DNA from 3 places in the Methylobacterium sp. J-001 genome. Region 3 is predicted to be linked to each of the others. Evidence: predicted binding sites of a transcription regulator. Region 3 holds the regulator's gene; each other region holds the start of a gene.

Region 1 (7,862 bases), on a different contig from region 3:
CGGCCCTGACGCGGTCGGCAACGCCGCCAAGGCGCTCGCCGCCGCCACCGACGACGCCTCGAAGGCGACCGCTCAGGCGGCGCTGGACGCGGTCAACAAGGATGCGGGCTTCCTCTTCCAGAAGGGCGCCCTCGACTTCGCCGGCGGCACCGTGGTGCACATCAACGCGGGTATCGCCGGCTTCGTCGGCTGCCTGATCATGGGCAAGCGCATCGGTTACGGCCGCGACCTGCTCGCTCCGCACTCGCTGACCATGACCATGATCGGCGCCTCGCTGCTGTGGGTCGGCTGGTTCGGCTTCAACGCCGGCTCGAACCTCGAGTCCAACGGCACCGCCGCGCTGGCGATGCTGAACACCTTCGTGGCGACCTGCGGCGCCGCGGTGGCGTGGCTGTTCGCCGAGTGGGCGCTCAAGGGCAAGCCGTCGCTGCTCGGCATGCTCTCGGGCGCGGTGGCCGGCCTCGTGGCCGTCACCCCGGCTTCGGGCTTCGCCGGCCCGATGGGCTCGATCGTGCTCGGCCTCGTGGCCGGCGTGGTCTGCTTCGTGATGTGCTCCACCGTGAAGAACGCGCTCGGCTACGACGACTCGCTCGACGTGTTCGGCGTGCACTGCGTCGGCGGCATCCTGGGCGCCCTGGCGACCGGCATCCTGGTCGATCCGAACCTCGGCGGCGTCGGCATCCCCGACTACACCTCGAAGCCGGGCGAGCTGGCGGTTGGCGCCTACGACATGATGGGCCAGCTCCTCATCCAGGCGGAAGCGGTCGGCCTGACCCTGCTGTGGTCGGGCATCGGCTCGGCGATCCTCTACAAGCTCGTCGACCTGACGATCGGCCTGCGAGTGACCCAGGAAGAGGAGCGCGAGGGCCTCGACATCGCCGATCACGGCGAGCGCGCCTACAACTACTGAGAGCGTCCGGCGCGGCCCTGCGGGGCCGCGCTGAAGACATGGAAAACCCCGGCTCCGTATGGGCCGGGGTTTTTTTGTTCCAGGGCTCCCGCCCCTGGGTCAGGGGCGTTGATCCGGTTGCGGCGTCCGGCCCCCTCGCTCTTCGTTGAGCTCGCGGCCGTGGCGGTCTATGCACCCACCCCATGGACCTCCAAACTTCCGCGAGCCGATCCCTGGCGACCCTCGCCTGCAAGGTGCCGCCTCTCAGGAAGGCGGCGCCGTTCCTGCCCATGAGTCGCGCCGAGATGGACACGCTCGGGTGGGACGCATGCGACGTCGTCCTGGTGACGGGCGACGCCTATGTCGATCATCCGAGCTTCGGCATGGCCATCATCGGCCGATTGCTCGAAGCGCAGGGATTCCGGGTCGGCATCATCGCGCAGCCCGACTGGCAATCGGCGGAGCCGTTCAAGGCGCTGGGCAAGCCGACGCTGTTCTTCGGCGTCACCGGCGGCAATCTCGATTCGATGGTGAACCGCTACACGGCCGACCGTCGCCTCCGGCACGACGACGCCTACACGGCAGGTGGAGAAGGCGGCCGGCGCCCGGACCGCTCGACCATCGTCTACACGCAGCGCTGCCGCGAGGCCTTCAAGGACGTGCCGATCATCCTCGGCGGCATCGAGGCGTCCCTGCGCCGCATCGCCCACTACGATTACTGGTCCGACAAGGTGCGCCGCTCGATCCTGGCGGACGCGAAGGCCGATCTGCTCATCTACGGCAATGCCGAGCGCGCCGTCGTCGAGGTGGCGAACCGCCTCGCGGCCGGCGAGGCCCCGCACGACCTCGACGCCGTGCGGGGCGTCGCCCTGTTCCGCCGCGTGCCCGAGCATTACACCGAGCTGCCCGCCGACGATCTCGATTCGACCGATGAGGCCGCCGCCCGTCGCCCCGGCGAGACCGTGATCCGGCTCCCCGCCTACGAGCAGGTCAAGGACGACAAGGAGGCCTATGCCCGCGCCTCGCGGGTGCTGCACCGGGAGGCCAACCCCGGCAACGCCCGCCCCCTCGTCCAGCGCCACGGCGACCGCGACCTGTGGCTGAACCCGCCGCCGATCCCGCTCTCCAGCGCGGAGATGGATGCGGTCTACGACCTGCCCTACGCCCGCGCGCCCCATCCCGCCTACGGCGACGCGAAGATCCCCGCCTGGGACATGATCAAGTTCTCGGTGACGATCATGCGTGGCTGCTTCGGCGGCTGCACCTTCTGCTCCATCACCGAGCACGAGGGCCGCGTCATCCAGAACCGCTCGGAAGATTCGATCCTGCGCGAGATCGAACTGATTCGCGACAAGACGCCGGGCTTCACGGGCGTGATCTCGGATGTCGGCGGGCCGACGGCGAACATGTACCGGATGGCGTGCAAGGATCCGAAGATCGAGGCGGCGTGCCGCCTGCCGTCCTGCGTCTTTCCGGACATCTGCCCGAACCTGAACACCTCGCACGACGACCTGATCCGGCTCTATCGCAAGGTCCGCGAGGTGGAGGGCGTCAAGAAGGTGATGGTCGCCTCCGGCGTGCGCTACGACCTCGCGGTCCGGAGCCCCGAATACGTCAAGGAACTCGTGACCCATCACGTCGGTGGCCGTCTCAAGATCGCGCCCGAGCACACCGAGCGCGGTCCCCTCGACCTGATGATGAAGCCGGGCATCGGCACGTATGACCGCTTCAAGGAGATGTTCGACGCCGCCGCCAAGCAGGCCGGCAAGAAATACTACTTGATCCCGTATTTCATCGCGGCGCATCCGGGCACGACCGACGAGGACATGATGAACCTCGCCGTCTGGCTCAAGAAGAACGACTATCGCGCCGATCAGGTCCAGACGTTCCTGCCCTCGCCCATGGCGACCGCCACGACCATGTATCACACCGAGATCAATCCGTTGCAGGGTGTGCGGCGCGGCGGCAGCGAACCGGTCGACGCGATCAAGGGGATGCGGCAGCGCCGGCTCCACAAGGCGTTCCTGCGCTACCACGACCCCGAGAACTGGCCTCTGTTGCGCGAGGCGCTGCGGGCGATGGGCCGCGCGGACCTCATCGGGCCCAGGCCGGACCAACTCATTCCGCTCTCGCAGCCTCCGGGAACGGGCGCCGGTGCGGGCAAGGCAGGCGGCCAGTCGCGCCCCATGCGCCATCCGGGCGCGCCGCGTTTCACCACGAAGGGCGTGCCGCTGAGGAAGTGACGGTCTGGCGCGCTCGGCCGCCAGATCTTCCAGGGGCGGCTTTCGGGGCTCAATGCTCCGCCGCGGGTAAGCCGAAAGCCAGCCGTCGCGGACGTCCCGACGGGGACCCAGCGCCAGATCTCGACCCCTGGGACGCGCGCGGCTGATGGAAGGCCTCCTTCGAGGTCCGGTGATCATCGATCGCCGGGCCCCTCAGCATGCGGGGTTGGGTTGAAACGGTGCCGATCGGGCCCGGACGAGACGCCGTCCTGAGCCGGGCAACCAAGATCCGAACGACCGCGCCATCACCGCTCCCCGCCACGAACCCACACCCGCAAACGCGCCCGCGCCAAGCGCCCGCGACACCCCCGCGCGCACTGACGCAGCCCCCTCCAATCGGCGCGGACAAAGCTCTCGCACCCTTGCGCACGCCTCGGTGATCCCGCATATACGGTGAAACAAAACGGGAACAAAGAGCGTCGCCTTAGAAAGCTGTGGATGACGCAGCCGTCTCTCACCGGAACGAGCCCCGCATGCGAACCGCCGACAAGCAGATCGCCGACATCCTGGTGCGCTACGGGGAGCCCTTCGGGGGCAACGTCTGGCGCGTGCAGGGCACGGCCGTGATCTACCACAAAACCCTGGAGCGCATCGCCGCGCAGGCCGGGATCGTGTTCGAGCCGCCGACCATCATCCGGGCCGAGCGCGACGAGGCGGTGCTGCTGGTCACCGGGCGCCTCCCCGGAGCCAAGGCCGGCGCGAAACAGGCCGCCGACCGGATCGAGTGGTCGATGGGCGAGGCGCTGGTCAACGTGAACTACCGCGTCTCGGGCAAGCAGGCGGCCTACGTCTACGCCATGGCCGAGAAGCGCGGGAAGGACCGCGTCATCCTCAAGCTGATCGAATTGCACGGCCTGGTCTACTCGGAGGAGGAGGCCGACGAGTTCCGCGCGCAGCTGCCCACGGTCCGGGCGGTGGACGAGGATTTCGAGGAGGCCCAGCCCTTCGACGAGGTCACCGAGGCCGAGGGCGACCTCAAGCGGCGGATCGACGAGGCCGCGACCATCAACGACGTCACCGACCTGATGCTCGACGGCGCCACCCAGGCGATCCTGGCGGCGATGCCGCCCGGCACCCGCGACGAGGTCCGCGACTACGCCAAGGCACGCCTGGTGGCGCTCGGCTGGCCGAAGCGCGCCGGTCGCCGCAGCGCCGCCTGATCCCGACACCATCCCCCCAACCGCAGGAGACCGCCATGCATCGCGCGACGAGCCGCCGTAGCCTGAAAACCCGCCGGGACCATCACCGGGGCTGGAGCATCGAGACCCTGTCGTACAGCCCGACCCGGATCGTGCGCCTCGGCGACGAGAAGGTCGCGATCCTGTTCCCACCGGTGGAACCGGGGGCCGCGTGGCAGCTCTACCCGCATCCCGACACGTTCCCGGGGCTCAACTTCGACGGGCTGCCCGAGCCGCTGCGCCCGGAATTTCTCGGGTTTTCGGACCTGCCCGCCGTGGAGCGGTTTCTGGGGATCGACGATGCGGCGCTGACCGCCTTGGCAGCCTGACGCGCCCGCCTCTCAGTCCGGCGGCCAGGGGGCGCCCCGGTGGAGCGCCTCTGCCTCCGGGGTGAACATGTTGGGATCCGAGCCGTGCAGCACCAGCGGCGGCAGCAGGCCCAGGGCCGCCCGGCTGCCCCGGGTCGCGGCGATCAGGACGCGGATCGCCGGGGTCTCGGCTTTGGCCTGAACCGGGCGGATCGCAATGCCGCCGCAGCGGCCCTTCAGGGCGTCGAGACAGGCCGGCAGGGCGTCCGCCCGGTGGATCAGTCCGAGCCGTCCCCCCGGCCGCAGGATCGCCGTGCAGGTGCGGATCCAGAGGTCCAGGCCGCCTTCGGGAAAATCGTGCGCCGTCGCCTTCCCGGGATGCGGGGAGGGGCGGTGGCGGCCCGGGGTGAAGAACGGCGGATTGGTCAGGACCAGATCGAAACTGTCCGGCACCAGCCCGGCGGCGCGACGCTCAGCCGCGGAAGCGAGCACGTCGGCCTCGATCACCGCCGCCGCGATGCCGTTGCGGGTGGCGTTGGCCCGGGCCAGCGCGATCAACGCCGGATCGCGCTCGACCAGGGTCAGGCATGTGCCGGGGTGGAGCACCGCGCAGGCCAAGCCGACAGCGCCGGTGCCGGCGCCGATGTCGCAGAGCCGGTCCCCCGGCGCCGGCGCGAACAGCCGCGCGAGCAGCACGGCGTCGGTCCCGGCCCGGTGCGCGCCCCGGGGCGGCTGATGCAGGTGCAGGATCCCGCCCAGGAAGGCATCCGGCCCGTCCGTCACGGGTCGCGCAACTCGTGGGCGAGCCCGGCATCCTTCAGCAACCGGCGGGCCTGGGCTGCCCAATCCCCCGGCACCATCAGCCGCTGGCCGAACGCCCCGATCGAGCCTTCCATCACGCTCATATGCGTGTCGGCCACCAGGACCGGAATCTCGGCCGCCTCGAGCACCGAGCGGGCGAAGCCGATCAGGACCGGATCATTCGCGGAAATCAGCACGATCATCGCAATTCTTCGGCGGAATGCCGGTCGTCCGGCGCATTCGTCGCGTTCGCTGCGCATTCCCGGCGCACCATATCTCCCACGCGTCGATGTTGCGGCGCCGCGAGGCGCGTGCGAAGGGATCGCCCGCTCCCTGCGGGGGAACCGGACTGGAGGTCGCGGATCTTGGGTATGGCCCTCTCCATCGAGAATCCGAAGCCCGAGGTCGAGGCGGGGCTGAACGACCTCGTCGCGCTGGTGGCGGACGACATGGCGCGGGTCAACACCACGATCCTGTCGCGCACCGGCTCCGACGTGGCGATGATCCCGGAGGTGGCCAACCACCTGATCGCGTCCGGCGGCAAGCGGCTTCGCCCGATCCTGACGCTCGCCTGCGCCAAGCTCTGCGGCTATGCCGGCGACGGCGATGTGAAGCTCGCCGCCAGCGTCGAGTTCATGCACACCGCGACCCTGCTGCACGACGACGTGGTGGACGAGAGCGACATGCGCCGCGGCCGCGTCGCTGCCCGGATCAAATGGGGCAACGAGGCCTCGGTGCTGGTCGGCGACTTCCTGCTTGGCCAGGCCTTCCGGATGATGGTCGAGGTCGGCTCCCTGCGGGCGCTCGACATCCTGTCGGCCGCCGCCACGGTGATCGCCGAGGGCGAGGTGATGCAGCTCACCAACGCCAAGAACCTGGAGACCGACGAGGCCGCGTATCTCGCGGTGATCCGCGGCAAGACCGCCGAACTGTTCGCCGCCGCCTGCGAGGTCGGGCCGGTGCTCGCCGGCCGGCCCGAGGCCGAGCAGGTCGCCGCCCGCGCCTACGGGATGAATCTCGGCATCGCCTTTCAGCTGATCGATGACGTGCTCGATTACGGGGGCACCTCGGCCGAGCTCGGCAAGAATGTCGGCGATGATTTTCGCGAGGGCAAGATCACCCTGCCGATCGTGCTGGCCCACCGCCGGGCGAGCGAGGGCGAGCGCGGCTTCTGGCGGCGGACCCTGCAGCAGGGCGAGATCGGCGAGGACGACCTCGGCACCGCCCTCGATCTGCTCCAGCGCCACGGCGCCCTGGAGGAGACGGTGGCCCGCGCCCACCATTACGGGGCCCAGGCCCGCGCCGCGCTCGACATCTTCCCGGATGGTCCGGTCAAGGCCGCGCTTAATGGCGCGGTGGAATTCTGCGTCGCTCGGGCACGCTGAGCTACGCCCTCAGGCAGCCTCTCGTAGCGGCCCAGCGGGGTTGGTGGTGAAGCTACGCCGGTAGGCTGTCGGCGTCACGCCGACGTGCTCGCGGAAATGGCTGCGCAGGACCGGCGCCGATCCGAACCCGACCAGCCGGGCGATCTCGTCCACCGAGTGGGTCGTCTCCTCGAGCATCGTCCGCGCCTCGGCCAGCCGCTCGGCGATGAGCCAAGTCCCGGGTGCATGGCCGGTGGCAGCCCGGACATGGCGGTGGAGGCTCCGCAGGCTGAGGCCCGCCTCGGACGCCATGCGCTCGACCGTCCAGATCTCGCCGAGGCTTTCGCGGACGCGATCGAACAGCAGCCCGAGCTTGGTGCCGGCCCGCTTCTGCACCGGCCGCTGGACGAACTGTGCCTGGCCGCCGTCGCGATGGGCATGAACCACCATGCGGCGGGCAACCCGGTTGGCGATCTGTGCGCCGAAATCCGTCCGCACCACGTGAAGGCAGAGATCGAGTCCGGCCGCGCTCCCGGCCGATGTCAGGATCGAGCCGGCGTCGACATACAGCACGTCGGCCGCGACCTCCACGCCCGGGTAAGCCGCGAGCCGGTCGGTAAAATGCCAGTGGGTCGTCGCCCGGCGGCCTGTGAGAAGTCCAGCTTCTGCCAGCACGAAGGCCCCGGCGCAGATCGACACGAGGCGCGTTCCGCGCGCATGCGCGCGCCGCAACGCGTCGAGCAATCCGGGCGGGATCGCTCCCGAGGGCCCGCGCCAGCCCGGGATGACGATCGTTTCGGCCGTATCGAGCAGTTCGAGGCCGCCATCGGCCTGGACCACGACCCCGCCGGTGCCGCGCAAAGGCCCCGGTTCGACCGCCGCGATGGCGCAGCGGTACCAGCGGTCCCCGAATTCCGGCCGGGGCAGGGCGAAGACCTCGACGGCGCAGCCGTACTCGAAGGTGCAGAGCCCGTCATAGGCCAGGATGATCACAGTGCGTCGGGACGATTTTGGCATGATCGCGTCGGTAATGGCCGATC
Region 2 (7,862 bases), on a different contig from region 3:
ACAAAATTTCTCGTGGCCGCCTTCATGCGATCTGCGACAAGTGCACTAAGCGCGTCCCATTGTTGTTTCGTCATTTCAGTCATCCTTCCAGCTTAAATTGCAATATCATATGAAAACCGCACACAAGCTGGAGGCCGCCCCGTCGTATGGGTGGCATCATGCGCCAGGACCGATGAAGGAGAGGTCACCGGACCGACCATACCCTTCCCGAGAGGTTGGAGATGGGTTCGGGTCCTATCCGCCGAACGGGTGAAGGACGAAGGTCCGAATGGCCGCCAGGACCGTCGGATCCGTCAGCGAGATCAGGTACCACGCGGCGGCGGCGTACAAGGCCCCGACGAACGGCAACGTCATTCGATAGACCCATCGGCCTTGGGAGATCGGCTTCTCCACCACCCTCCTCCATTCCTCCTCCGGGACGAACGCGTACAGCTTCCGACGCCAGTCCCTGCGACCCTTGTCGGCGAGCCAGTTGAACCGCCAGTTCGCCAGGACTGTCACGAGAAGGCTCAGGACCAATAGAACCGCCGTCGCGAACGGGATCGCCAGCAAGGCTTCCGAGCCGGTCACCTGCTGCGCGGTCGGTGACTTGAGCGCTAGCACGACGCCGGCGATGGCGAGGTCACGCCAGAGAGCGGAAAGCAGGTCCCGCGTGGCGGACTGCGCCTTCGCCACCTCCTCCTGCAGGCTCTTGCGCAGGTCGCCGAGGGACTTGAGGGCGTCCTTGCTCTGATCCTGGAGGTGAAAGGCGTAGGCCTCGCGGGCGCTGGAAAGGCTCTCCTTCAGAACGAGGAGCGCGCCTTCGGGCCATGTCTGGCCGTCGCGCCAGTCCAGCGACAGGTGGTTGTTGAGGAACAGGAAGCGCGGTTCGGCGTCCCGCCCTGATGTGTAGACCCAGTTCGCCGCCTCCGTCAGCGGGCCGAGGAGCTCCTCGTGCCGACCGGCGACTGGGGCCGAGACCTCGACCGGTTTCGAACGCGGCCCCTTGAGCACCACCGTGTCCCGACCGTCGACGACGCGGATCTCGTAAGGCAGCACGAACGCCAGGCGTTCGACCGCCGCGCGGCTCCAGGCCGAGAAGACCGGCGAGGGCTTGGCAGGGCGAGCGACGAGCAACCACGGCCCGATGGCCGAGGGCGCGCGACCGTGGCTCTGGTCACGAACGAGTTTCCGTGGAAGCTCGGGCAGGCGGTCCACGACCGGCGGCGTGGTCGGTCCGTCCCACGGGGAGACCGTCAAGGTGAGCGCCGAGAAGGGTTCGAAGGTCTCCGATACCCAGATGGTGAGCGGTTCCGCGACCAAGCCGTCGTTCAGTGTCGCGCCGAAGCCCTTTGCCGTGACGAAGTAGCACCAACCATCCCTTCGTTCCTTACGAAGGACGATCTGAAGCGCCTCTCCACCGATCTGATCGAAAGGGATGGCGGCGGGATCGAACTGCCCGGTGATGGTGCCGAAGACGTCGAGACCGCCGTACCCGTGGTCGGCGACGAATTTCGCCGCCGCCGCAAGATCGGCGAGCGCGCGCGCGTCGGGGCAGGACGCCCCGTCCACGCGACAGACCGCCAGGGTCTCCGACAGCACGGCACCGGGCTGCCCCGCCAGGGTCCGCAGCGTATCGGCGACCGTATTGTCGAAGCTTGCGGTCATCGCGCCACGCTCACCGGGCCACGAGGGAGCTTGTCCTGATCGTCACGATGACCGAGCCGTCGTCTTGCTCGTCCCAAACGAAGGTGTCCTTCGCCCCGGGCGGGACGGTGATCTCGATGTTCTCGGCCGTGCGGTATTTCCGCGGTCCCGTCGAAGGCAGCGATCCGTGGTCGAACGAGAAGCCCTCACCCTCGACGTCGTTGGCCGCGAGCTGGGCGTCCCAAGTCGACCGGACGGCTTCGGTACCGCCGGCGCCGAACAAGTCGGAGAATACCTGATCGGCGTCGAACTCCTGACGACGTAGGGCGATATCGGTCAGTCGTTCGCGCCACTGCGCGCACACCTGCGGCGGCAGTTCGGTCGCATGGGCGCGGACCGTCGCTAGGACACCCCTGACAACCGCGTCCGTCAGCTCGGGAGCTTCCTTCGCGCGCTGCGCCCCGAGGAACTCCTGGAAGAAGTCGGTGATGCCCGAGCGCTTGCTGTGGTCGATCACGACCAGCCTGCCGCCGTCGGCGTCGAGCTCGATCAGCGCCGACTTCTGAAGCGCCTTCTTGTTCTCGGTCAGGGGGTTCAGGACCTCGGCCAGCGTAGCGTCGGCATCCTCCTCGACGATGTCGATCACTTGCCCGCCGTGGTCGAACTTGATCAGCGAATGGAAGCGGCGATCCCCTGCCCTGAGGATGGCCACCATCAGGATCCCGCGCTTGAAGCGCCCGTCGTGCTTGGTCTGGTCGTCCTCGCGATGGAACTGGCGGGCGAGCTCCTTGGACATCTCGACGAAGGTCGTCGGGTCCTCCTCCGCGCCCCGCAGGGCGGCAAGTGTCGGCGACGCGGTGTCGAAGACGAAGCGGTTGCCCTTGAGCGTGTCGATGACGCGCGCGACGAAGAACGGCTCGAACTTCCCGATGTGCACCCTGTTGCGCAGCGTGGGATCGGGCTTCCCGTGATGAACGGAATGGAAGATGAAATGCTCGACCCGGAGCGTCGCCTTTTCCTCGTCGGTCAATACCGGCATCCGGTCCGCTCCCCCTTGATAACCGGTGGCCCTGCCAACGCGGTTCGCATTTTGTTCTAATTAGCACGATTCCCGGCATAGGACAGGCCGAGACCGACCACGCCGCCGGCGCAACCGGTCATCGGATCGCATCGAGCGTGACTTCCGGTACGGTGCGGGGTGGCTTATCGCGCGGCGACCACACGCTGACGATCGCCTCGGGCGGGATCGGCATCCGAACCGTGAAGGCGTTGCGGAAGACGGTCCGGTATCGCCCACCGATGACCGTGGCGTTGGCGTGATGGGCGGCTATCACCTCCGGATCGTGGATCGCCAGGTCGCACATGGCGATGTCGTATCCCTTCTCCTTTCGGTCCCAGGCACGCTCCGCGTATCTGAGGACACGCGGACCGAAAAGCCGGTCCAGGACAACCCGGGCTCGATCCGGTTCGCGGAGCTGGAACGCGGTGTAAAGGAAGTCGCGCCCATCCACCGCGACGGCCTCGATGGGCGCCGCGAACTCCATCAGGATCGGCGTATCGTCCTCGTCGGTGCGGTTGTGTCGCCAAGCGTAGTGCGCCGCCCCGTCGATCTCCCCGCATGCGCAGAGAGCCGGATGCTCGACGACGTGCTCACCGCGCGTGTCGTCGAGCGACAGGTCGGGCTTGCCGAAGAGGACGTCCGGGTCGGGCGGACGTTGCTGACGCATGAGCCAGGAGCGCCCGCTCTCCCGAAGACCGCCGGAACGGATGTCTGAGACGACCTCGTCGACGGAGGTGCGAGGCACGGCGATGCCACGGAAGAAGGTCGGCAAGGCGTGGTCCTCGTTCCGTCGGTCTCGGGGACATGGAGGTGGGGCGGGCCGCGCTTGACGCCGTGGGGCAGGCCGACCGGTCAGAGGGCGAGCGCCGGGATCTCCTGCGGACGATGGCGAGGCACCGTCCGTTGCTCTGCGAACCTCACGATCGTGCCCGGAGAGAACGTCGCCGTCGAAGGTATCCCTCAGCGCCACGACGAGGCAGTCGCGCCGAGCCCTGTAGACCTGCCTCGGACATCGCAGGTGCCGGTCGAAATGGCCCTCGTCGATGAAGGCGGCGAGCGCCGCCTGCTCCAGTCAAGCCTGCACGTTGCCCATCCGGGCCTTCAGCGTCCGCTCCTCGTCCCGGAACATGCGCGGGACCAGGGCGAAGCCGATGCGCAGGTCTGCCGCTCACTCGGTGCGGACGTTCGGAGCGGGTACCAAGCGTCGGGTTCTTACAGCTAGGCCGGCACGAGACCGATGCTTGCCGTATCCTCCGATGCGACGCCATTCCTGCGGTGGCGAAAGTCGCTCAACGCCCGGTAGACCTGTAGGCGCGCCCGCATCACGGAGCCGAGCGGCCGGTGAGCCGCGAGGCTGTGGGCCGGGCGGAAGGTCATGACCTCGTCGAAGTAGCGCACGCGGTCCGGCGCATAGGCATCCTGGCGCGGCAGGCGCAGCGTCGCGACGGTGCGATAGGGGCTGATCGAGACGGGCCAATCGACCGAGGCGTCCTCGATGGGCTGCTTCTCGGCGTTGGCCCAGAGCTGGGCCTTCAACTCGAACACCACCTCGTTCTCCCGGAAGAAGGCCACCGTGGCGTGGCGGAAGCCATCCTCGTCCTGGTGCGGGTCGAGGCGCCACTCGGACAGGGCGCGCTGGCCTTCCGTCGACGGCACGACGCCGAGCTTGGCCACGTAATCGCCGAAGCGAACCGGCGCCTGGCTGAAGTAGCTGTCGGCCAGGGGGTGGCTGTAGGGATGGCCGAAGAAGTCGGCGAGGGCGCTCTCCGTCCCGAAGGCGTGCAGTGCCCGGTTGAGGTTGCGCATGGTCGACGAGACCGCGCTCTTGACCCCCTCCGGCAAACCCGTCGACTTGCCAATGACCGTGCCGTCCCGCAGGAAGCCGGCCGCCGTGCCCGAGGGGAAGGTGGTCCCGGTCGCGAGCACGAAGTCCTGCGTGTCGACGGCGTGGCCGGGCAGCTTCTCGCCGGGGACATCGAACACCTTGATCGACATGCCGCGATGGGTCGAGACGCGGTCGCCCAGTGTCTCGCCCGGACCCTGAGCGAAGCGGACGGCGACCGGGTGGGTACCGGGGTTGGCGAAGAGCCCCTGCGCCAGTTCGGGCGGCAGGCCGGCGGCGACCGTCAACTCGCCGGTGACGCAGGCCGAGCTCTTGGCGTGGCTGGCGCGCACGGCATGGTGCTCGCGTGTCTCGACGGTCTCCGATTGCTGCGTCATGCCGTTGATGATGCCGTCGATGGTCTCCTGCTCGTCCGCGGCGGGCTTCTCGATGTCGGGTGCGTAGCGAAGGTAGGTCATGATCTTCCTCACGGTGATCGGGGAACTGAAGCGGACCGCGGCGGATAAGAGCGCGGCGAATTCGGGGGTCGACGTACTGAGCCGGAAACGGGATCCCGTTCCGAACATCGAGGGGGCCGGGGGCCGTTCCCGGGCAAGGACGACCTTGCGTCCGTAGAAGGTCTGCCTGAATTTGGCTGCGCTATAAGTTGGCTTTGAAGCGCTGCTACGTTCTTGCGGCCATGGAAGACCGGACCACGGACCCTCTCCAGGGCGGAGGCGGCAAGCTCGGCCGATATGCTCGACGACCCGTGGACGACCGCGGGCTCGGGTGTGCGACGAGCCATTTCAAGGCGCATCCTTCCCAACCGTCTCAAGGATCACGCGCGCCGTCTCGGCAGGCTGATCCCAATGCGGGAAGTGGCCGCAGTTCTCGAACCAGTGCAGCCGGGCCGACGGGAAGGCTGCCAGGGCGCGTGCAGCCTGGCGCGGCAGCAGCAGGTGGTCTTGGCGGCCCCAGCCTATGGTGACAAGGCCGGGCGTCCTTGCCGAACCCTGCTGCAACGGCCCGCGTGCCAGTTCACGCAGCATCGCATCGAACACCGGTGTGGCCACCAGGCTCCGCAGCTCCCCTACGACGAGCTGCGGCGGCAGCGCCCACGGACGGTCCGACAGTTGGGCCAGCAGCAGCGTACGGGTGACGGCGTGGCGCGACAGGCCGGGATGGAAGGGCCGCAGCAATCGCACCAGGCGTATCGATGCCGCGAGCGTCCAGTGTAACCAGCGTGTTTCCCACCCGCGCCAGAAACCGCCGGGATCAAGTGCGACGCAGTGCCGACCGATGCCCCGCCGCGCCAGCTCCAGGACCAGCCGGCCCCCCACCGAACTGCCGACGAGGTCCGCTGTCGTCAGGCCTTGCGACTGCACGAAGCCGTCGAGGGCGTCCGCATAGGCCTCCACCGTCTGCCGGCCCGCGAGCGGGGCCGATCTGCCATGTCCCGGCAGGTCGACCAAGATCAGTTCGCGCGAGCCGCGTAATGCGGACAAGAGCGGATCCCAGGTACGGAGATTGGCCCCCAGCCCATGGACCATCAGTAGCGGCCGGCCCGTGCCGAGGCGTTCGAAATGTAGGGACATGACGGCATCGTCCTTCAATGTTCGCGCTGCAGTCCGAACATTGGTCCGTCGCAGGTTTCGTCAGGCCGGATGCGCCGGTCAGGTTCGCGGGCCGCTCATTTCGGACGCTTCGAGGCCGAGTCGCCGGTCTGATAGCCAGCTGCGCGGCGCTGACTGTACTTTGCAGCTTTGCAAGGGCCGGATGTCGCCGCGAAGGCCCCCCCGGAGTTCGCCAGGAGAGATGCGCTTCCAATGCTCGCGGAGACGTAGACGTCACGTCCGCGCCAACTCAGATGCCGGCGTACCAGGCGTAGCCCTGGTCCTCCCAGTATCCTCCCTTGCCATCGCCCAGATGGGCGAAGCTCTCGACCACCTCGATGCGCATCACGTACTTGGCCTGCTTGTAGCCGAGGTTGCGTTCCACCCGCAGGCGCAGCGGGGCGCCGTTCGAGACCGGAAGCGCCTTGTCGTTCATGTCGTAGGCGAGGATCGTCTGCGGGTGGAACGCGTCCACGAGGTCGATGCTCTCGTAGTACCTGACCGGTGATCCACCACTGGCCGCAGTGTCATCAGACGCCTGCTGGCCGCCTGAGTCCTTCCTGCTCTCCCCACCGCCCGATTGCTTCGTCATGGCTGGGTTGGCATTGCCGGCAGGGATTGTTTCGTCGGAGCCGCCATCCTCCGCGGTGTCCGCTCCGCCGTTGTCCTCTCCTTGGTCCATCGTGTCCGCGCAGTGGAACACCACGTAGCGCCCCTCGGGCTTGAGCTTGGCCCGGTTCAGGAGGTCGGCGAGCGGCACGCCGGTCCACTTGCCAATGGCGCTCCAGCCCTCGACGCAATCATGCCGGGTGATCTGGGTTCGGGCGGGAAGCTTGCGGAGCTCGGCCAGGGACAGCCTGAAGGGCGCCTCCACGAGGCCGTCCACCTGCAGGTGGTACTTGGCGAACCTGCCCTTCGCGAGCGCCTTGTAGTCCCTGTCCGGCGGATCCTCGGTGCCGTTCGGCTTGAACCACGGCGAGATGTCGGCCTCGGCGTATTCCGGGGCCAGCGTCCGGTTGGTCAGCAGCAGGCGCTGGAAGAACAGGTTGGCGTCCTCGCCGGTCTTGAGGGTGCGCCGGAACCACTCCTCATTGCCCAGGCGGTCGCACCCGCCGAGCATGGCCGCCGCGCCCGCGGCGGAAGCCCCCGTCAGGAGGGCCCTTCGGCTCGGAAGGCGGCTCATGCCCGGGTCTCCCCGGTGACGGGTGCCGGCTCGACCTTGCGCTCGATCACGAACCAACCGGTGAGCATGCCGCGCATGTTGTTCCAGAAGCCCGAGAGCAGGACCAGGGCGACGTGCACGACCACGAACAGGACCAGCAGGGCCGCAACGACGAAGTGGACCGTGCGGGCCGACTGGCGCCCGTCGAACAGCGTCAGCAGGAACGGAAAGGCTGCGTCCATCGCCGGCGACATCGCGAGGCCGGCGAGGACCTGAACCGGCAGGAGCACGAACAGGACCACGAGGTAGGTGAGCTTCTGGATGACGTTGTAGCGCTTGGCCTCGTCGCCCTGCGGGAAACGCAGCGTCAGGTGCTCCCGGATCGACGCCCCGAAGTGACGGATCTGGTCGCGTGACGGGATCACGCGGAACCGGAGCTGCCCACTGACCAGCCCGTAGAGCAGGTAGGCGAGGCCGTTCAGGACGAAAGCCCAGGCGAAGAAGAAGTGCCAGGAGCGACCGCCGGTGAGGTCCTGGTCGCTCGGAAGCGTCGCCCAGCTAGGGAAGCCGCGGTCGGCC
Region 3 (7,862 bases):
ATCGCGGCGCCGTGGCGCTGATCCGCGAAGCCGTGCTGGCGCAGCGCGACATCGCCATCGACGTGCTGAACTACCGCAAGGACGGGGCGCCGTTCTGGAATGCCCTGTATCTCAGCCCGGTCGCCAACGAGGCCGGCGAGGTGCTGTTCTTCTTCGCCTCGCAGCTCGACGTCACCGACCGGGTGGATGCGCATCTGCGGGTCCAGCAGGAGAAGGACCATTTCGAGGCCGAGGTCGCCCGCCGGACCCGGGACCTGACCGAGGCTCTGGCGACGCAGACCATGCTGGTTCACGAGGTCGATCACCGGGTCAAGAACAACCTCCAGATGATCGCGGCCCTGCTCGCCATGCAGACCAAGGCGATCACCGACCCCGCGGCGCGCACCGCCATGGAGGCGATGCTGACCCGCGTGGAGGCCCTCGGCACGGTCCACCGCCGGCTCTACCAATCCAACAATGTCGAGCGCTTCGACGTCGCCGAATTCGCCCGCGACCTCGCCACCGACTTGGTCCGCGGCTCGGGCCTCGACCGCATCCGCCTGCACCTGGACCTTGAGACGGTGGAGATCCCGGTCGCCAAGGCCCCGCCGGTGGCGCTGATGATGAACGAGCTGATCACCAATGCGCTCAAGCACGCCTTCCCGGACAACCGGGCCGGCCGGCTGTCCGTGACGGTGGCGCCGGACGAGCGTTACTTCACCATCAAGATCGTCGACGACGGGGTCGGCATGCCGGTGCAGGTCATGGAGCAGCGCTCGTTCGGCAAGCGGCTGATCGGCACCCTGTGCCGTCAGCTCAATGCCAGCATCGCCTGGCAGGCGAACGACCCGGGCACGATCGTCAACGTCCGCTTGCCCCGCGAGATGGCGACCGGTCTGGAGGCCTCATGAGCGAGCCGATGCGCATCCTCGTCGTCGAGGACGAAGCCCTGATCCTGATGCAGATCGAGATGATGCTGGAAGAGGCCGGCTATCGTGTCGTGGGCACCGCCATGACGGCGACCGAGGCCATCGCCCTGGTCCACGAGACCCGGCCCGAACTGGTCCTGATCGATCTGCGCCTCGGCGACGATTCCTCGGGGGTGGACGTGGCGCATGCGGTACGCGCCATCGGCGGCATCACGGCCGCGTTCATGACCGCCAACGCCCGGGCCCTCTCGGACGACCTGGAGGGCGCCACGGCGGTGATCGCCAAGCCGTTCACCGGCACAGTGCTGGAGGAATCCCTGGCCTATCTCGAGGATTGCGTCCGCCGGCCGCCCCCGGCCGAGCTGGTGCCGACGGGGATGCGTTTGGCCCCGGCCCTGCTCAAGACCTTCGCCCAGATGCGGGCCTGAAGCCTGCTCTCGACAGACCGACCGCCCTGGCTAGAGTGCCGGCCATGCCACGCTTCGCCGTTCCACGCCCGTTTCTTGCCGCCCTCGCGGGTCTGCTGCTCCTGCCCGGTGCCGCACGGGCGGAACCGTGCGACGACCTCGCCCGCCAGATCGCCGGGGCGATCGGCGGCAAGGTCGGGAAGCGCTCCGGGCCGAGCATCGACATCCGCCTGGCCGGACCGATCCGGTTCGACGTGACCTGCCGGGCCGAGCCGATCGTGCAGGCCACCTCCGCAGAGCCCGCCCCCTCGGCGGCCTTCTTCCGCGACCTTGCGACAGCCTCCGAGATCCTGATCGGCGAGCCGGCCGCCCGGGTCGAGTCGATCATCGCCGACGCCTACCGGACCGCCCTGGCGGAGCGCCGCAAGTCCTTCATCCAGCAGAGCGGCTGGTCGGCCTCCTGCTATACGGACCCCGGCAGCAGCACGATGCGCACCCTCTGCTCGGTCGGGCGCATTCCGCCCCGCTGAGGCCGGCTTGACCGACGCTCTGGCCGGTTCGATCCCGGCGTCAAAGAGCCGGACGGAGTCGACCCTGACGGAGTGACCCGCGGCGCGCGCCGCTCGATCGTCACCAAAGCCTCCGGGCGTTCGTCGTCTCTCGGCCGGGCTCCAAAGATCGGCCGGGCAAAGTCTGCGCCCGCACCACGCTGGCGCGGGCGCAGGGCTGATCAATACTCGATCACGTCCTCGAGCGCGTAGTGCTTCACGGTCTTCCGGTTGGCGATCAGTTCGTCGACGGTCGGCTCGCCCTTCAGGGCGCGGGCGATGGCGAGTTTCGTCGCCTCATAGTTCGTCCGGTACAGGTCCTTGCGGTCGAGATTGTCGTCCTCGGCGCAGCGGGGGTCGAGCCAGATCATGATGATCATGCACAGCTCGTCGAGCCCGTCTTTCGGCAGAACGCCCTCGATGATGCAATCCACGATCGCGTCGCCGGTGGCGGCCTGGACGACGCCACCGAGCAGCTCGACATACTCGGCGGTGTGGATCGTCGCCTTGGTGGTCATCATCGTGGCCGGGCGCACCAGCTGGTTGAGATCGCGCACCACGAACATCCGGGTATGGCCCTGGACCTGCCCCATCATCGAGGCGAAGGCCTGACCCACCGGCCCGCGCACCGAGCCGATCAGCACCTCGGGCATCGCATCGGTGTACTGCCCTTCGGCCGCCAGCACCGTGGCCTCGCCCGTGCGGAACCAGATCTCTTGCATGTGTCGCGACTCCCCGTGTCAGGTCGCCCGGGGGAGACATCATCGGGGCGGCGGCGTCAATCGGTTCAGAGCAGGCCGACCCCGTCGAGGACGCCGACCATCGCGAACGCCACGGTCAGGCCGGACACGCTGTAGACCACCCATTTGTAGGCGCCCCGCACCCGCCGATCCTCCGGAAGGGCCCGGGTGGCCAGCAGGATCAGAAGGCCTAGCGCCAGCGGCAGCAGCAGCGCGTTCATCACCTCCACGGCGATGTTGAGCGCCACGAGATTCGTCACCAGCTCGACGGCGACCGCCCCCGCCACGACCACCAGCGCGAAGGCACCGTAGAAGACCGGCGCCTCGCGGGGCGACTGTTCGAGGGAATGCGGCCGGCCGGTCACGTCGCCGAAGCCCCAGGCAAGCGCCAGCGCGACGACGTTGAGGGCCACGAACGCGGCCGCGACGATGCCCACCCCGAACACCACCTGCCCGAGCCAGGGGCCGAGCGCGGGCGTGAAGGCGCCGGCCAGGTCACCCACGGTCTCCAGGCCGTTCTTGGTCCCCTGCCCGGCCTGACCGATCGTTGCGGCGGCCGCGATCAGGATCGCGCCCATCACGCATTGGGAGACCACGGCCCCCACGAAGGTGTCGAGCCGCGCGTTCCGGGCATGGTCCCAGCCGAGGCCTTTGTCGACGATCGCCGATTGCTGGTAGAAGATCATCCACGGCATGATGACCGCGCCGATATTGGCGGCGATCAGCACCCGGTAGGAGCTGTTCCCGAGGGGGATGTGGGCAAAGGAGGCGACGATGTCGCCCGGGTTCGGCCGGGCCACGACGGCGAGCCCGATAAAGACGAGTTCGAACAGCCCGACTGCGATCGCCACGACCTCGACGCGCCGGTAGCCCCCGGTGAACACCAGCCCGAGAAGCAGGGCAACGGGCAGTCCGAGGCTTGCGATTCGCGGCACCCCGAACAGGTCGCCGATCCCGGCAATGCCGGAGAACTCGGTGACGATCGCTCCGACCCCGGCGATCACGAGGCCGGTATACGAGACCCAGGCCCAGACCGGCCCGTAATGCGCGCGGATCAGCTCTCCGTGGCCACGACCGGTCGCGGTCCCCAGGCGGACCGTCAGCTCCTGAACGATGTACAGGATTGGTACGAGCAGGATCTGCAGCAGCAGCAGGGAGTAACCCCACCGGGCACCACTCTGTGCCGCCGTTATGAGGCTGCCGACATCCGTATCGGCGAGCATCACGACGAGACCGGGGCCGGCGGTCTTGAGGAAGGTGGACAGGCGAGGCAGGGAAGCGGCGTTCGGCACGGCTCAGGAACAGTCCCGAGCGAGGGCCGTTCCGGCGGGAGCCTGCGGCGTTTTTTCAGGTCCGGCGGGCGGGAGAGAAGTGATGGCGGAGAGCACGGATCGAGGAGGCGGCTGGAGCCTTCAGGCGAGCGCCGTGCCGGACGGGGTGCGGCTCGAACTGGCCTTGGCCGATCTCGGCGGCGGCCCGGTTACGGCAGCGATCGTGCTGGATCGGTCGGAGGCCCGCGCCTTCGCCCGAGCCCTGCTGGCTGCCGCCGGCGACGCGGCCGAGCGCACCTTTCCCAAGCCCGGCTCTTGACGATCGATCTCAGGCCGGGCGCCGCTGGCTCGGATCCCTATTGGACGAAGCCCGGATTGCGGCCGGGCAATCGCGGCACCACCGTGCCCCGCTTCTCGATCGGCCCGTCGCAGGCATAGGCGAATTCGCTCTTCTGCGGATCGAACACGGTCTCGCCGGTGATCCGGCAATCCTCGCGCACGGTCTCGTCGAGATAGGCACGGGCAGCGGTGCGAAACCGCGTCACCCGGCTTGCCGCCGGATCGGGATCGATCCGCACGTCGCTCAGGTTGCAGCCGGCATATTCCCGCAGGGCGTTGGAGACGATCAGCATCCGGCGGATCTGCCGATTGTCGTAGACTTCGTAGGGTTCCTTGCAGCCGATGGTCACGACCTGCGGCGTGAGTGCGACGTAGTTCCGCGAGATATACGAGAACCCGGTGGTGCAGCCGGCCAGCCCCAGGCCGACGGTCACCAAGCCGATGGGCAGCAGAGCCGCGCGCCGTCGCATCCTCGTCATCCCAAGCCCAATTCCAGCCCCGTCGCGAAGCCGACGCCCGGCGGAAGCACCGTGGTGCATTGAAACGGCCCCGCTTGACCAGTCAATGCGTTTGTCGCCCCGAACGGCTTGGCGCACGCAAGCGGTCCGCGTTGTTGCGACGGGCCATTGGATGGCGCAGCCTCAGTCGCCGAACGCATCGCCAACCAGACGATGCACGTAACGGAACGCCTCCGTCGCCCCGGCTGCGGCGCGTGCCTCGCCGTCGGCCGCGAGCGCGATCCGGTCGAGGGCCGTCGTGAATTGCCGCCAGTGCAGCCCCCGGCCATCCGGATGCCCGGCGAGGTGGCGGGCGCCGTGGGTCTCTGAAAGGCCGAGCTTCCGGGCTTCCTTGAGCAGGATGGCCGCGCCGAGATTCGAGCCTTCGGCGACATAGAGCCAACCGAGGCCGGCCGCGGGATCGATCGCGTCCCCGCGCGGCCCGGGCTCGTCGAGGACCCGGCCGGTTACGTCGCACAGGTCCTGCGTGATCAGCGCAAGACGGCGCCTTCCGTCGAGGTCGGGCAGGACGGGCCCGAGCGCGCCGTCGTGATAGAGCGGATCGACCCGTGCGTGAAAGCGGTATTGGACCTGGAGGAACAGCGCGTACCGCTCGAGACTCGCGAAAGGCTGGCCCGCCATGACGCGCCGGTCGAGCTGATCATGGGCCGCCGCGGTCGCAGACCGCAGGCGCTTTACGCGGCTACCTGCTTCGACCGTATCGGATGTTGAAACGTCCATGCGACCCATGTCTTGCATTCGGCACCCGGTCATCCACCGTGGTCGAGGCGCATTCTGCCCAGGTTGAGGGGGCCCTTGCCGTCCGGCGCGAACCTTCATAGCGTTCCGACTATCCGATGCGATTCAGGTCACCGTGAGGCCGAGTGGCAGACTGCGCAGGCTCGCGCGTCGGAGCGCCCCGGCCCATCAAGCTTGGCCGGATGAGGCTTGCAGAACACTTGCGGAACGTTTAACGTGTTCGTGATTTGTTTCTGAGGCCGCGTCGATGCGGTCCGCCAAGCCGCGAGTCCCCCGTCGATGCTCACGCGCAAGCAATTGGACCTCCTGCGTTTCATTCAGAGCCGCATGCAGGAATGCGGCGTCCCTCCCTCGTTCGACGAGATGAAGGATGCCCTCGATCTGAAGTCCAAGTCGGGCATCCACCGGCTGATCACGGCCCTGGAGGAGCGCGGCTTCCTGCGGCGCCTGCCGAACCGGGCTCGGGCCATCGAGGTGATCCGCATCCCAGAGAGCCTGTCCCAGCCTGCCGCGCCGCCCGCAGAGCCCCGCCGCTTCACCCCCAGCGTGGTCGAAGGCGGCAAGTCCAAGCTGCCGGCCCAGCCCCCGACAACCCGGATGATCGACGACGGCGGACGCGCCATCTCGATTCCCGTGATGGGCCGGATCGCGGCCGGTACGCCGGTCTCGGCGATCCAGAACCAGAGCCACGCCATCACCATGTCGCCGGACTTCCTGGCCGGTGGCGAGCATTACGCCCTCGAAGTGCGTGGCGACTCGATGGTCGATGCCGGCATCCTCGACGGCGACCTCGTGGTGATCCGCAAGCAGGACACGGCCAACACCGGCGACATCATCGTGGCCTTGATCGACGACGAGGAGGCCACGCTGAAGCGCCTGCGCCGTCGCGGCTCCTCGATCGCCCTGGAGGCCGCCAACCCGGCTTACGAGACCCGCGTTCTGGGTCCCGACCGCGTCCAGATCCAGGGCCGGCTCGTCAGCCTCGTCCGCCGCTACTGAAGGGGCTCGGCCGGGACGTCGCCGGGGGTGGCATCGCCGCTGGCTGCGTCCGCCGTCGCTGGGATGGGGTCGCCGGGGCCCGCAGGCGGCTCCGGGCGCGGCGGCGGCGATGCCCCGGCCGTGGATGAAGGCCGCCACGGCATCGCGCGTCCTTGGCCACTTGCATAGCGTGCCGTGAACCCCGCGTGTTCGGCCCGAAGGGCGACAGCGCCATGGACGGCGAGAACACGCCGGTCGATCACCAGCGGCCCCGTGCAGGTCGGTGGGGCGGTAAGCCGTGTGATCAGCACGGCTGCCCGGGCGCAATCCTCCGCGAAAGCGCGCCGATCGCGGACCAGGGCGACGGCGCGCCCATCCGGCAGGCGCGTGGTGCATCCGAGCCTGTCGCATTGGCCGCCCTTCGCGGCACCGCCAATCACCGCTTTGGCCGGCCGGCCGTCGCCATCCGCCTTCAGCCATTGTTCCAGCACGAAGGCAGAGGGGCTGCCCAGCACCGACAGAGAACCGTTCGGTCCGCGGATGGCTGCGCCGCCACCCTGCCGGTCGATGTAGAGGTCGAAGCGCTCCGGCATCGCGGCGAGGCCGAGCCCGAGCAGGGCGGGCGGAAGGGCGAGCCAGCGCAGCCGTGAGACCGGGAGGGTCGCCAGGAGCAGCCCGGCCGCCAGCAGCGCCAGCGCGCCGGTGCCGAAGGCCGGCAGCACCAGCGTGGCGCGATCGAAGCCGGCGATCCATTCGGAGATCGCCAGCATGCCGCCCACCGCCTGCCCCATCAGCCACCAGACGGGTCGGTCGAGGGCGAAGGGATAGGCCAGGATCCCGATCACCGCCGCGGGCATCACCACCAGCGATACGAGCGGCAGGGTCAGGGCATTGCCGATCAGCCCGAACGGCTGGATCGTCTGGAAATGATAGGTGGCAAACGGCGCGGTGGCGATCTGCGCCACCAGCGTCGTCGCCAGGGTGCCGACCACGGCCGAGAGGCCCGAACCGACGATCCGCTCGACCCGCCCTGCCCCGGGGCGGCGGAACAGCCGTCCGTCGATCAGCCGGGCGCAGGCGATCAGCCCGGCCACCGCCCCGAACGACATCTGGAAGCTCGGTCCGAGCAGCCCCTCCGGCTCCCGCGCCAGGGCGATCAGGGCGGCCAGCGCAAGGTTGCGCATCGACAGGGCCGGCCGGTCGACCAGGATCGCCCCCAGCATGATCAGGGTCATGATCAGCGAGCGCTCGGCGGCGATGTCCCAGCCCGAGAAGGCGCAATAGGCGGTCACCCCCAGCATCGCGAACCCGGCGGCGATCTTCTTGATCGGCCAGACGAGCGCGCAATACGGCACCAGGGCGAGCAGCGCCCGCACCAGCCAGAACACCACGCCGGCGGCCAGCACCATGTGGAG

What was found. The regulator LexA, encoded in region 3, represses DNA repair genes until DNA is damaged. The targets are predictions, from matches to a motif close to TGTTCNNNNTGTGTTCNG.
Region 1: the regulator LexA is predicted to act here: its motif matches at 3,566-3,583, upstream of MKK65_RS06260 (trna delta -isopentenylpyrophosphate transferase).
Region 2: the regulator LexA is predicted to act here: its motif matches at 2,707-2,724, upstream of MKK65_RS26070 (nucleoid-associated protein).

What each region holds. Positions count from the first base shown of each region.
Region 1 covers NZ_JAKSYN010000058.1:23,160-31,021, reverse strand. The annotation lists gene MKK65_RS06270 (ammonium transporter) at 1-910, shown strand, start outside; gene MKK65_RS06265 (YgiQ family radical SAM protein) at 1,180-3,132, shown strand; gene MKK65_RS06260 (trna delta -isopentenylpyrophosphate transferase) at 3,645-4,331, shown strand; gene MKK65_RS06255 (hypothetical protein) at 4,367-4,678, shown strand; gene MKK65_RS06250 (tRNA1(Val) (adenine(37)-N6)-methyltransferase) at 4,691-5,440, opposite strand; gene MKK65_RS06245 (DUF2007 domain-containing protein) at 5,437-5,661, opposite strand; gene MKK65_RS06240 (polyprenyl synthetase family protein) at 5,830-6,843, shown strand; gene ftrA (transcriptional regulator FtrA) at 6,853-7,839, opposite strand.
Region 2 covers NZ_JAKSYN010000200.1:367,068-374,929, forward strand. The annotation lists gene MKK65_RS26060 (hypothetical protein) at 1-74, opposite strand, end outside; gene MKK65_RS26065 (hypothetical protein) at 235-1,647, opposite strand; gene MKK65_RS26070 (nucleoid-associated protein) at 1,658-2,665, opposite strand; gene MKK65_RS26075 (hypothetical protein) at 2,784-3,458, opposite strand; gene MKK65_RS26080 (catalase family protein) at 3,905-4,987, opposite strand; gene MKK65_RS26085 (alpha/beta fold hydrolase) at 5,315-6,103, opposite strand; gene MKK65_RS26090 (molybdopterin-dependent oxidoreductase) at 6,372-7,304, opposite strand; gene MKK65_RS26095 (cytochrome b/b6 domain-containing protein) at 7,301-7,862, opposite strand, start outside.
Region 3 covers NZ_JAKSYN010000094.1:82,533-90,394, forward strand. The annotation lists gene MKK65_RS10505 (histidine kinase dimerization/phosphoacceptor domain -containing protein) at 1-890, shown strand, start outside; gene MKK65_RS10510 (response regulator) at 887-1,336, shown strand; gene MKK65_RS10515 (hypothetical protein) at 1,381-1,845, shown strand; gene fae (formaldehyde-activating enzyme) at 2,046-2,585, opposite strand; gene MKK65_RS10525 (NRAMP family divalent metal transporter) at 2,651-3,895, opposite strand; gene MKK65_RS10530 (hypothetical protein) at 3,978-4,193, shown strand; gene MKK65_RS10535 (hypothetical protein) at 4,231-4,683, opposite strand; gene MKK65_RS10540 (biliverdin-producing heme oxygenase) at 4,855-5,352, opposite strand; gene lexA (transcriptional repressor LexA) at 5,749-6,468, shown strand; partial or broken gene MKK65_RS10550 (ComEC/Rec2 family competence protein) at 6,462-7,862, opposite strand, start outside.